2 regions of the Absicoccus sp. genome follow, and region 1 is predicted to be linked to the other one. Evidence: a T-box and tRNA genes for the amino acid it is inferred to sense, from the RefSeq annotation. Region 1 holds a T-box; the other holds one or more tRNA genes.

Evidence for each region. The T-box of region 1 lies ahead of lysS (lysine--tRNA ligase). A T-box ahead of a tRNA ligase gene usually reads a tRNA of that ligase, here a tRNA-Lys.
Region 2: it encodes a tRNA-Lys, which carries the amino acid that the T-box ahead of lysS (lysine--tRNA ligase) is inferred to sense. The anticodon was not compared.

The regions. Positions count from the first base shown of each region.
Region 1 covers NZ_JAXDRQ010000058.1:6,249-13,012, reverse strand. The annotation lists gene mnmE (tRNA uridine-5-carboxymethylaminomethyl(34) synthesis GTPase MnmE) at 1-1,084, opposite strand, end outside; gene SOS22_RS08550 (L-threonylcarbamoyladenylate synthase) at 1,122-1,724, shown strand; T-box leader at 1,753-1,961, shown strand; gene lysS (lysine--tRNA ligase) at 2,000-3,910, shown strand; gene SOS22_RS08540 (pyridoxamine 5'-phosphate oxidase family protein) at 4,024-4,419, opposite strand; gene SOS22_RS08535 (winged helix-turn-helix transcriptional regulator) at 4,529-4,873, shown strand; gene SOS22_RS08530 (M48 family metallopeptidase) at 5,107-6,390, shown strand; gene SOS22_RS08525 (DUF434 domain-containing protein) at 6,380-6,764, shown strand, end outside.
Region 2 covers NZ_JAXDRQ010000070.1:12,482-19,245, forward strand. The annotation lists gene SOS22_RS10780 (aminopeptidase) at 1-505, opposite strand, end outside; gene SOS22_RS10785 (hypothetical protein) at 547-687, opposite strand; gene feoB (ferrous iron transport protein B) at 703-2,823, opposite strand; gene SOS22_RS10795 (FeoA family protein) at 2,835-3,053, opposite strand; gene SOS22_RS10800 (FeoA family protein) at 3,067-3,276, opposite strand; gene rplT (50S ribosomal protein L20) at 3,429-3,785, opposite strand; gene rpmI (50S ribosomal protein L35) at 3,810-4,004, opposite strand; gene infC (translation initiation factor IF-3) at 4,018-4,572, opposite strand; tRNA gene SOS22_RS10820 (tRNA-Lys) at 4,774-4,849, opposite strand; gene SOS22_RS10825 (cold-shock protein) at 5,032-5,238, shown strand; gene SOS22_RS10830 (dihydrofolate reductase) at 5,307-5,792, opposite strand; gene thyA (thymidylate synthase) at 5,803-6,675, opposite strand; partial or broken gene SOS22_RS10840 (HAD-IIB family hydrolase) at 6,659-6,764, opposite strand, start outside.

The DNA of each region.
Region 1 (6,764 bases):
GTTTCATGGCATCCAATAAGGAATCAATTTCATGATTTTGAGCCGAGATCCAAATACCCTCACTATGTGTTTCCAACTTGTCTTTTTTATTGTAGACAATGAGGCGTGTCTTTTCTTTTGTTTGGTCTAATAATTTTTGATCTTCCGCATCCAATGGTTTGGAACCATCCAATACGACGATTACTAGTTGTGCTTGTTTCAATTTTTCTTGGGTTTTTTGAATACCAATTTGTTCAATTTGATCTGTCGAGGCATGCAAACCAGCGGTATCGATCAAATTAAATTGTGCGGATCCAATATGAATTTGGCCTTCCACTAAATCACGGGTGGTTCCGGCAATATCGGTCACAATGGCTTTATCTTCTTCCAATAAGGCATTTAATAATGAGCTTTTACCTACATTAGGCTTACCCACTAAGATCGTATCGATTCCTTTTTTCGCTAATTGACCACTTTGAGCACGGGCAAGGATCGCATCGATTTTTTCAAGCCATGTCTTGGTCATGGGCAATAATTCTTCGGTGGTTAATTGGGCGACATCTTCATATTCCGGATAATCAATATTCACTTCAATTTGAGCAATGATATTTAATAAATCTTCAATCAATGGTTTGATCAATTCCGCGATACTGCCACGAATGCCTTGGATGGCCATGTTGGAGGCGGTATCATTGGTGGCTTCGATCATATCTTCAACCGCTTCGGCTTGTGATAGATCAATGCGGCCATGGTAAAAAGCACGTTGGGTAAATTCTCCTGGTTTTGCCATTTGCGCGCCATGACTTAAGACCATGGTCAATATTTTACGAGTGATGAAAACACCGCCATGGCAATTGATTTCGACAATGTCTTCGCGTGTATATGTTTTGGGTGCTCGAAAAATAGAAACCAATACTTCATCGACGGGTTGTTTATTTTCATCAATGATATAGCCATAATGCATGGTATAGGATTTGGCCTTTGTGATGTCTTTATTAAAAATAGATTGAACGATGGATATCGCATCTTCACCGGAAACGCGGACGATCGAGATGGCGCCCGGTGCCAGTGCCGTCGATATCGCAGCAATAGTTGTATCAAACATGTCTTTATTTTATCATAGATAAAAAGAGGTTTACAGTATGAAGATATATACACAATTCGATGCACAAAAGGTGGCCGATGCCTTTTTGGCCCATGATGTTTTAGCGATTCCAACCGATACGGTTTATGGTGTAGGTGTTATTTATGGAAGTTTAGAAGATCTTTCACGATTAAAACATGCCAAACATCGACCAGAAACCAAGCCCATTCCAATGATGGTCGCTACGGTTTCGCAAATGCAACAAATTGCGCAAGTGGATGCGCGTACAGAAAAGCTCATTGATGCTTTTTTACCGGGACCATTGACTTTGATCCTGCCTTTAAAAGAAGGTGTTGCCAAAGAATATACGAATGGGAAGGATACCGTCGCTGTTCGTATACCGGATGCACCGTTTATTTTAAATGTGATCCAGCGATTGAATAAACCATTATTGGTTAGTAGTGCGAATATTTCAGGGCATCCTGCAGCGATTACTTTTGATCAGGCCAAAGAAAATCTACCCAATATCGATGGAATTGTACAAGGACAATGTCAGCAAGGTATGGCAAGTACGATCGTGGATTGTACAAAAGAGCAGTTAGCTATATTACGAGAAGGACCTATTTCACTTTCGGAATTAGAAAACGCAATCTCTGATTGACAAAGTGGATTTGGTTTTGTACGATACCCATAAGGCTATGAAAAGGACGAGTACCTATCAAGAATGGTCTAGAGAACTCTTGGCTGGTGGAAAAGAGGACAGGATGATGGGGAATAAAACCTTGGAGCTGCTTGTTGTTCCTGCATTAAAGGAAGCACTGTTTAGTGACAGTGGCAGAGGTTTAGAAAGTGATTTCTAGACAAAATAGGGTGGTAACACGAACATTTCGTCCCTTGGATGAGATGTTCTTTTTTTATGAGTGAAAAGGAGAAGACATGAAACAGAAACTTACGCAACAAGAACAAGTGCGTCGTCAAAAGATGCAAGATTTGATCGATATGGGCATTGATCCATTTGGTCGTCGTTTTGATCGTGATGCCCGTTGTGGTCAAATTAGTGAAGAATATGATCGATATACCAAGGAAGAACTAGAAAAATTAGATGTACATGTAACGATTGCTGGTCGTATCATGCGCAAACGTCGTCAAGGAAAAGCCGGATTTATGAATATCCAAGATGTGACCGGAGATATCCAGATCTATGTTCGTAAAGATGAATTGGGCGATGAAATGTATGAAATCTTTAAGAAAAACGATATTGGAGATATTGTTGGCATTGAAGGTACCGTCATGAAGACCGATCATGGCCAATTGTCGGTACGTGCCAAGGAATACACGCATTTATCGAAGTCTTTGCGTCCTTTGCCAGAAAAATTCCATGGCTTGCAAGATACAGAAGAGCGATATCGTCGTCGTTATGTGGATTTGATCATGAATCCAGAAGCAAAGAAAATTGCGCTCACAAGACCAAGAATCATTCGAGCAATCCAAGAATATTTGGATGATCAAGGCTTGATGGAAGTGGAAACACCGGTTCTACAACCAATTCTAGGTGGAGCAGCTGCTCGTCCATTTGTGACCCATCACAATGCTTTGAACATGGATTTCTATTTACGAATTGCCACAGAATTGCCATTAAAACGCTTGATCGTTGGTGGTTTGGAAGGTGTGTATGAAATTGGTCGTTTGTTCCGAAATGAAGGAATGGATGCCACCCATAATCCGGAATTCACAACGGTTGAAGCTTATGTCGCGTATAGTGATTTACATGGCATGATGGATCTAATTGAAGGCATGTTCCGTTTTGTCTCTGAAAAAGTATTAGGTACCAATGTGATCACCTATCAAGGAACACAATTGGATCTTAGCCAGCCATTCAAACGAATCACGATGTGTGATGCCGTAAAAGAAAAGACGGGTATTGATTTTAAACAAGAGATGTCATTTGAAGCGGCGAAGCAATTGGCGGTTGAACATGGTATTGAATTGGAACAGAAACACAATTCCGTTGGACATATCATTTCCTTATTCTTTGAAAAATATTGTGAAGAAACCATTGAACAACCAACGTTTGTCTATGAATATCCAATTGAGATCAGTCCATTGGCTAAAAAGAATGCAGATGATCCTCGTTTTACGGATCGTTATGAATTGTTCATTTGTGGGCATGAATATGCCAATGCTTTCTCGGAATTGAACGATCCAATCGATCAAAAAGAACGTTTTGAAAAACAATTGGAACTTCGTGATCTAGGTGACGATGAAGCCAATGAAGTGGATACTGATTATGTAGAAGCTTTGGAGTATGGTATGCCACCAACAGGTGGTGTTGGTTTAGGAATTGATCGTTTTGTGATGTTGCTGACCGACCAAAGAACCATTCGCGAAGTTTTGTTATTCCCTCATATGAAATTGGTGGGAGATTCCAAGGCGGCCAAGCGTGCCAATACGCCTGCACCTGAAGAAAAGATTGATTTCTCAAAGGTAGAAGTTGAACCTTTATTCAAAGATTTCGTTGATTTCGAAACATTCAGTAAGAGTGATTTTAGAGCCGTTAAGGTCAAAGAATGTATTGCCGTGCCAAAGTCAAAGAAATTGTTGCAGTTCACCTTGGATGACGGAACCGGTACCGATCGAACGATCTTAAGTGGTATTCATGCTTATTATGAGCCAGAAGAACTTGTTGGTAAGACACTCATTGCCATTACGAACCTTCCCCCTCGTGCGATGATGGGTATTGATTCTTGTGGTATGTTACTCAGTGCCATCCATAAAGAAGCAGGTGAAGAAAAGTTACATCTATTGATCATAGATGATCATATTCCAGCTGGAGCAAAACTGTATTAAATCAAACATACCCGGAAATATTTGTATTTCTGGGTGTTTTCTTTCATCGTGGGATCATACAAAAAGAACTCTGCTTAAAATGCAGAGCTCTTTTAACTTTCAAGGTATCCTTTTTAAAGTTTGATGACTTCGGGGTCGGCATGAAAAGAATAGATGGTTGCGGTTGCATGTTCAAAGTAAAAGACAGTCATTAAGTTGTCATCTACCGTATACATGCTGCTTAGTGAAGCTGTGTTATCATTCATCATTGCCACGCGAGCTTCTTTACGTGTATCTTCTTTAACTTCACCTTCTACTCGAATCCAAGTGCCTTTGTACATGCCGCAAATTTCCACCTTACCATTGGCTTTCATTTGTTGGTATACCTTCTTTTGGTTGTTTGTGACAATATATAGTTTTCCTTCAAATTCACAAACAGCACCAAAAGGACGTACATGAGGTTGACCATTTTCTTCTGTGGCAAGATAGAAAGTGCCACAAGATTTTAAATATTCAATGATTTTGTTCATTATGAAAACTCCTGTTCGTTTTTACTGTTTATGTGTATAATTATAAAGACAGGAATCAAAATAACAAGTACGATATTTATTGATACTAGTATCAGAAAGGAACGTGTATATGGAAAAACCAGAATTATTTGGTATATGTCCTTATGTAACGGCCCAAAAGGTCTTGACGGGGAAGTGGTCCATCTACATCATGTATTTGCTTTCCGACGGTCCCGTACGATTTAATGAGTTGCAACGACGAATGCCGGAAGAAATGACGCATACAACATTATCGCGGCAATTAAAGGTACTCGAAAGAGAGGGATTGATCGTCCGAAAAGAATATCAACAAATTCCACCAAAAGTGGAATATAGTTTAAGTGAGATCGGGATCAAGTTCAAAGAAGTGTTGTCGGTGTTAGAAGAATGGGGAAATGAGTATATCCAGTATCTTCATACGAGGAAGGATATATAAAAAGGATCTGTTCATGATTTGTGAACAAATCCTTTTTGTAATTGGGCTGCTTGTTGCAGCCATATGCCATCAATTACAATTCTACATGTTAATACATTTTTTTGCGTTAATCAAACATTATTTTTTGAAAAACATCTATATGTTTATTTTTGATGTATAAGTATCTATATAAAATGAACAAAGAATTAATGCTTGCATGTGCTGTTGTATCCTAGAAAAATGGAGATTTATATATGTTGTTGAAAATGATATTGATCGTGTTTTTAGTCATTGCGTTTGGTTGGCAAAGATGGATATCTTATCTTACTTGGAAACAAAGGGATAAACCACTGCCCAAAGTAGTTTCTGATATTTATACACCCACTCGTTATGCCCAGTTTCTATCCTATAAGAAAGAATATGCCAAAATGTCTTTTTGGGTACGATTGGGAACCTTAGCTTTGAATATCTTCTTTATTTTGTCCCCTTTCTTTACTTGGTTTGATGGGACCAATCCATATGTGTGTGCTTTTTTGACCTATCTTGTGATGGAGCTGATTCAAGAATTGATCGATCTTCCGGTCGAATATCATGAAACCTTTCATATCGATGAAAAGTATGGCTTAAATAAACAATCCAGAAAATCATGGATCAAAGATCATATCTTGGATTTTGGCTTTGAAACCTTCGTGACACTGGTGGTAGGTGGTTTATTCATTTATTTGTGTACACATCTTTCAAGATGGACATCCAATTTTTCGATATCGTATTCGCAATCGTTTATTTTTGGTTTGATCATCGTTGCCATTTATTTGATCTTGATGATCACCATGTCTTTCTTGTCTTTGTTGGTGATGCGAAAGAAATATACCTTTACCGAAATGGAAGATGGTGAGTTGCGCTCTCAAATTGAAGCGTATGCATCCGAAGCCAAGAAAAAAGTACGTCATATCAAGATTTATGATGAATCCAAGAAATCTAATGATAAAAATGCATTCTTATTGAAGTTTTTATGGATCCGTGAATTTGGAATTGCGGATAATTTTATCAATGAAAATAGTGAAGATGAATTATTAGCAGTATTGTTGCATGAGATTGGTCATTTGAAACATAAGAAAAATATTTGGAACTATATGCATTATGCATTTTTAGTCTTGGTCTTTTTGTTCTTTGTCTGGTTGATACCGCATGCACAATATATCGTCGATCTGAATGCACTGATCAATCGATCTTTTGGTTTGGATCATACCAATTATGTTTTATCGTTGATGGTCTTTTCCTATGTTTTTGTTCCTGTATCCTTTGTGACTGGGCTCTATCATAATTTTGTCTCTTGTAAAGAGGAAAAAGAAGCGGATAAAAATGCAGTGGATCATGGATATGGACAAGCTTTGATCGATACCTTTACGCAACTATCGAGTGATGAATTGATCGATGTCAATCCTCATCCCATCGTTGAACGTTTCTATTATGATCATCCCGGCATGTATCAGCGCATTTCCTATATCCAAGCATGGGAGAATGAACATGCAAGCTAGAAGAGGGTTTGTAGTCGAAGAAGAAAAAAACTTTTGTGATGATGCGATGTCTATATTGTCTAAGGCTATGCAAGATGTCTGTTATTTGATCAATGCAGGCTATGATCGGAAGCAAGCATCTACTTTTGTGGGCAATCATTATTGTTTGTCAGAAAGACAGCGTTTGGCAATTGTGCGTAGTGTGGCAACGCAAAAACAATTGGCAGAAAGAAAAAGGAAAGAAATTTTTGATTTTCAAGCACAAGATGTTTGGATCGATGGTTTCAATCAAATCATTACTTTAGAAGTATTATTAAACCATTCCCCTCTATTTTTGGGAATGGATGGAGTTGTTCGGGATTTAGCCTCTTTGCGTGGCAACTATCGAATCATTC
Region 2 (6,764 bases), on a different contig from region 1:
CATCCACATGGCAAATCCGCAAAATATCTTGCCATAGACGATGGGTATCTTCATGTCCATAAATTTGTTTTGACCAGGATCGGGTCGCAACAGCAGCCACACACCATTGACAATGCATAAAATCCAATTGATGACGATAAAAAGCCGTATCTTTTCGAAAGGCCTTTCGATAATTCGTGAACTTTTTTGGATCCACATCCTTCATCAAATTGGGATCATCGCCAACCAAATACAAGTAACAAGCTCCTTTCTTGGCGGTTTGATTGTAAAGATCCGATACATAGGATGGCACTTTTTCCACATCATCCGCATAAAGATAACGATGATGTGAAATGATCTCATCGCGATAGCGAACGATCACATCTTTGGCTCCTGCACGAAACGCTTCTTGAGATAGAGCCTCAACAAAGGAATACACTTCCACAGGAGCTTGGATAACCACAATTTGATTTCTTTTTACATGGAGTCCTACTTGAATCAATAATTTTGCATAATTTTCAAACATATTACTATTCTACCTGAAAAAAGCGTGCACACGCACGCTTTTTACTTATTTTGACAATGTGGACAAGAACCAGAAGAACAAGAATCCTTTGTATCACAACATCCAGTTCCCGTTTTTCGCATATGACGAACCGCAAAATAGATTAGGATCACAAGGATAGCGCCAACAATAAACGTAGACATATGTTTCCTCCTTCATTAAACATTTTCAACAACCGTATCTTCTTTTGGCTTTGGTTGTGGTCGTACAACTAAATAAATACAGATAGCCAATAAGATCAGAGCAACCACGGTCCAGAAACCAAATTGACCACCAAAGAACAACCAGTTACCCAATTGATAACCAATCAAAGCAACGACCCAACCTAAGATAAGTTGGAAACAAATGCAGTAAACACCCCAAGCTTTTGAACCCATTTCTCGCATCATCGTACTCATTGCGGCAATGCAAGGTGGGTTGAACAAGTTCAACAACATATAACTGAAAGCACCCATTGCCGTAAACAAACCAGCTACTTTTGCTTGTCCACCAGCCAATACAACGATCGTGCTGGCAGCCAATTCTTTTGCGGATAAAGCAACCAAGACAGATACGCCGCCTTCCCAGTTACCAAATCCAAGAGGAGCAAAGATTGGGGCAATGAATTGGCCAATACTACGCAAGATTGAGCGAGACAGATCCATAGATTCTGGATCTAAGTATTGTAATGACCAACTATAGGACATCAAGAACCAAACAATGACAGATACCGCAAATATAATGGTTCCAGCTTTGATGATAAAGTGTTTACCACGATCAACAACACGTAATAAGACCGTCTTGGCTTGAGGAAGATGATAGGCTGGTAATTCCATGACGAATGGTGCCGTTTCACCCGCAAATCGTGCAGTCTTTTTCAAGGCAATTCCGGAACAAATAATGATGATCCAAGATAAGAACAACATGCCCACCGCAATATAAGGATTACCGCGGAAAAAGACACTTGTGACCATACCAATGATTTCCGTTTTTGCCGAACATGGAATAAACGTACACAACATAATTGTCATACGACGATCTTTTTCATTCTCGATCGTACGTGTAGCCATGATGGCCGGCACACCACATCCCGATCCAATCAACATCGGAATAAAGCTCTTGCCGGATAACCCAAAACGACGGAAGATACGGTCCATGACAAAGGCAATACGTGACATATATCCACAATCTTCCAAGATGGCCAGGAAGAAGAAGATCAATAAGATTTGAGGAACAAAACCTAATACGGTTCCAACACCACCGATGATACCATCAACAATTAAATGTTGCAGCCAAGTCGCTACTCCAATCGAAGTCAAGAAATTGGTTACGGCATTTGGTACGATTTCACCAAATAAAACATCATTCGTCCAATCGGTCATCCATGTACCTAAGGTAGTGACCGAAATATAATAAACAAACCACATGATGATCGCAAAAATAGGCAAAGCTAAGATTCGATTGGTCACGATCTTATCAATTTTATCCGATACACTCAATTCCCCTTTTTTACGTTTCTTCTTTACACAAGTTTGAATGATCTTGGTAATATAATCATACCGCTGACCGGTGATGATACTTTCCGCATCATCATCCATTTCTTTTTCACAATCGATGATATGACTTTCTACATGGTCTAAGATAGCAGGATCCAAATGCATTTCTTGGATGGCTTTTTCATCTCGTTCAAAGACCTTAACAGCCGCCCAGCGAAGTCCGGCATGGCCCACCGTCGATTCGATGGATTCTTCAATATGCGCCAAAGCATGCTCGACCGATCCGGTAAATACATGAGGATTTTTGATGGAAGGACGCATTTTCGCAAGTTGTATCGCTGCTTCAGCGACTTCCATCGATCCTTCACTCCGTAAAGCCGATAAGGACATCACTTTACATCCCAACTCTTTTTCTAGTCCTTTTAAATCAATTTCGTCTCCATTTTTCTTGACCAAATCAATCATATTAATGGCTAAAACCATAGGAATATCCAATTCCAATAATTGTGTGGTTAGATATAAGTTACGCTCAATATTTGTTCCATCCACAATATTGATCAATGCATTGGGTCGTTCATTCACAAGATATTGTCTTGCCACCACTTCTTCCATACTATATGGCGATAAGGAATAAATACCTGGTAAATCTTGAATGGTCACATCCTCGTGAGCACGAAGTTGACCTTCCTTTTTTTCAACGGTTACACCTGGCCAGTTTCCTACATACTGACTGCTCCCCGTTAAATCATTAAATAGGGTCGTTTTCCCACTATTTGGATTTCCCGCTAAAGCTATCTTCATCATCTATTTCCTTCCTATTCCACTTCGATCCATTCAGCTTCCGACTTACGAATGGATAATTCATATCCGCGCACCGTCAATTCGATGGGATCGCCTAAAGGGGCTACTTTGCGAACAAAAATTTCTACACCCTTGACAATGCCCATATCCATGATGCGACGTTTTGTAGCGCCTTTTCCAGTGATCTTTTTAACGGTCACACTCGTTCCTACTGGTATTTGATTTAGTGTCATATATCTTCCCTTCCTATACCATCACTCGACGCGCAAGTGAAGTATCTATGGCAACACGAACATTTTTTACTTCAACGATCAAATTTCCATCAATACTTTGGATGACTTGTACTTCGGCTCCTTCCACAAATCCCAAATTTGCTAGATGCTTACGCATTTGATCATTGCCTGTAACTCGTTTCACAATATATACCGTATTTATATCGGCAAGTGATAATGGCATATCCTACCTCCATAGATATATTCTTTCTAACATAGTTAGTATATAGCAACTCGAATAGTTAGTCAAATCTATCTTAGATACAACTAATTTTATTATAATAATCTAATTACATAGCTAAAAAAAAACACCCACATCAAGTGAGTGTCCCTTTCTTAGTTTAAAGCAGCTTTTGCTTCTTCACAAATCTTTGTGAAGCTTTCTGCATCATGGATAGCCATTTCGCTTAACATCTTACGATTGATTTCGATATTCGCTAATTTCAATCCATGCATTAAACGAGAATAAGATAAACCATTCATACGAGCAGCGGCATTGATACGAGCAATCCAGATCTTACGCATGTTTCCTTTTAACTTGCGACGATCATTGAATGCATATTTGAAAGAATGCATTACCTGTTCATTTGCCGTTTTGTATAATGTATGTTTTGAACCAAAATATCCTTTGGCAAGTTTTAATACGCGCTTTCTACGAGCACGAGTAACAGTTCCACCTTTAACTCTAGCCATTCTATTTTCCTCCTCTATTTAAAATTACTTTTGTAACATATTTTTAATACGTTTGTAGTCTGTAGCATGTACCGTTGTAGGTTTTGCCAAATGACGTCTTTGTTTCTTTGTTTTACCGTGGAAACGGTGAGATGTATAGGCATGTGATCTCTTTAATTTTCCTGAACCTGTCTTCTTTACTCGTTTGGCAAGTCCTCTATGAGTTTTCATCTTAGGCATAATTTGCTCCTCCTTACTTCTGCGTCTTCTTAGGCGATAAAGTGACTGACATTGTATTTCCTTCCAACTTAGGACGCTTCTCTACGTTGGCAATATCCGAACACGCCTCCATGAATTTATCCATGGTATTTCGTCCAGTTTCCTGACGCGTAATCATTCTTCCGCGGAATCGCATATCAATCTTTACTTTCATCCCCGCTTCAAGCCATTTTCTCGCATGACGTAACTTCGTTTGAAAATCATGTTCCTCCACCACTGGTGATAAACGCAATGACTTAATTTCAACAACATGTTGTTTGCGCTTTGCTTCTTTTTCCTTCTTCTGCTGCTCAAAATGATATCGACCATAGTCTAATATCTTGCAAACAGGCGGCTTAGCTTTTGGCGCCACACATAACAAATCTAAATTTTGACTCGCTGCAATACTTTGTGCTTTTCTTTTAGACATGACGCCCAATTGTTCACCATCAGCACCAATGACACGAACTTCTTTGAATGGAATCTTGTCATTAAATAAATCATGATTCACATTATTTGGGGCTACTTTACGATTACGGATATCCGACACCTACCTTCTATTCATAAAAAATGGGCACGACAAACGTACCCATTCTAACTTAAGCAATTTCATGAATTGGCTTAAACCCATGTATCCAAATACATCAGGTGAGAAGAGGTACTTCTATCTTTCCATTCCTTACTCGAAGATATTACCACATGTTCAATGTCATGTAAAGAAAAAAAGCTCGAAATTCGAGCTTATTTACAATGGTGGATCCTTGGGGATTCGAACCCCAGACCCACTGATTAAGAGTCAGTTGCTCTGCCAGCTGAGCTAAGGATCCATGTGATTGCTTAGGTATATTAACATGATTTCCTACTTCATGCAAATATTTTTTTCAATGCTTAAAAAAAATCGAATTGATACATTTATTTTTTTCTATATTTGAATTATAATCTAACCATGGGGGAGTACCTTTCCATTTTCCTTAGAAAAAAAGGAAAGTTAGTATTAGGAGATGTAATTATGTTAACAGGCAAAGTAAAATGGTTTAATACCGAAAAAGGATATGGATTCATCATTGATGCCGATGGCAAAGATGTTTTTGTCCATTATTCTTCCATTCAAGCCGATGGCTTCAAAAATCTAGAAGAAGGTCAAACCGTATCCTATGATTTAGTCGAAACAGATCGTGGACCACAAGCCAATAACGTAAAAGTTATCGGCGAATAGTCGCTTTTTATTCAGTTTTGATTGTTCGTTTATCCTTCCCCCTTAAAAAAGGAGAGCCTTTCGCTCTCCTATATTTTTTGCTTTGTATACTTCACAATTTGATAAGTCAGATCATTTTCTTCCTCTTCTTCTAGAATGGTTTTGGTATATAAAGAAGAATCAAACATCGGAAAATAAACATCGGCATCTTCTGCATCTTGAATGTGAGTCAACAACAATTCATCCGCATAAGGCAACATCTGTGCATAGATTTGTGCCCCACCAATCACATAAACATCCACATTCTTATCTTTATAAGCTTGAATAAACGCATCAATGGTTGCAAATACTTCAACTTCTGGTTCCACCAATGGATCCGAACGCGAAATCACAATGTGATGACGACCCGGCAATAAATGCGGCAACGACTCATACGTTTTTCGCCCCATCAAAACAATATGTCCTTTTGTGGTTTGACGAAAAAACTGCATATCTCCCTTCAAATGCCAAATCAAATCATTATTTTTTCCAAGTTCATAATTTTTGCCAATCGCAGCAATCTCAATTAATTTCATTTTCCTCCTTTTATTGGGATATTGGAAAAGAAATCTTTCCCATATGTTGATAATTTAATAATTTGATATCGGTAATATCCTTGCTATGATCAAAATCATAGAAATTCTTGATATCCGGATTTAACCATAATTTTGGAGCCGGCAACGATTCCTTGGTAGAATAGCGCTCCAATTGTTCTTTGATCCCATCTACTTGATTTACATAAATATGCGCATCTTTGATAGACCAGCTCATCGTGCCTGGTTGCAAGCCTGTGACTTGGGCTAACATGCACAACAATACCGCGTATTGAGTGACATTGAATGGCAATCCCAATGGTACATCGCAACTTCGCTGATGTACCCACACATTCAATTTACCATCTGTGATATCCCATTCACTCGACCAAACACAGCTTGGTAAAACGGCAGTATCTAAATATTCATCTTGCCATAAAGATAAGACACGACGACGATCATCCGGTGTATGGATTAAACTATCGATCAAACGATCCATCAACCCCATTTTTTTAACGATATAACCATAGGCCGTACCAATGGTATGTGCATATTTTGGATTAAAATGCTTCAAGACCTTACCCGTTTTTTGATCTTTCCAATCACCGTTTTCATCGATTTCCCATAAATCCCAAATGTGAACATTTCGTTCTTGTAGCCATCGCACATCATTGGACTGTACTTGATAAATCCATAACATTTCTAAGACGGCTTGTCGAATAAATAATTGTTTTGTCGTTAAAATAGGAAATTCTTCCCCTACGTCCAAGGTAAAATAGGCACTCGGAATCTTGATTGAATCCACTCCCGTACGATTCTGTACCTGCTTTCCTTGACGCAAGATATTTTCACAAATTCGACAATAAATTTCATCCCACGCTGACATTTCCTTCTCCTTTTTTCAACAAATGATCTTCAATAAAATGACCAACAGCCCCTTCATCATTGGTCAACGTTGTTACATATCTCGCATTC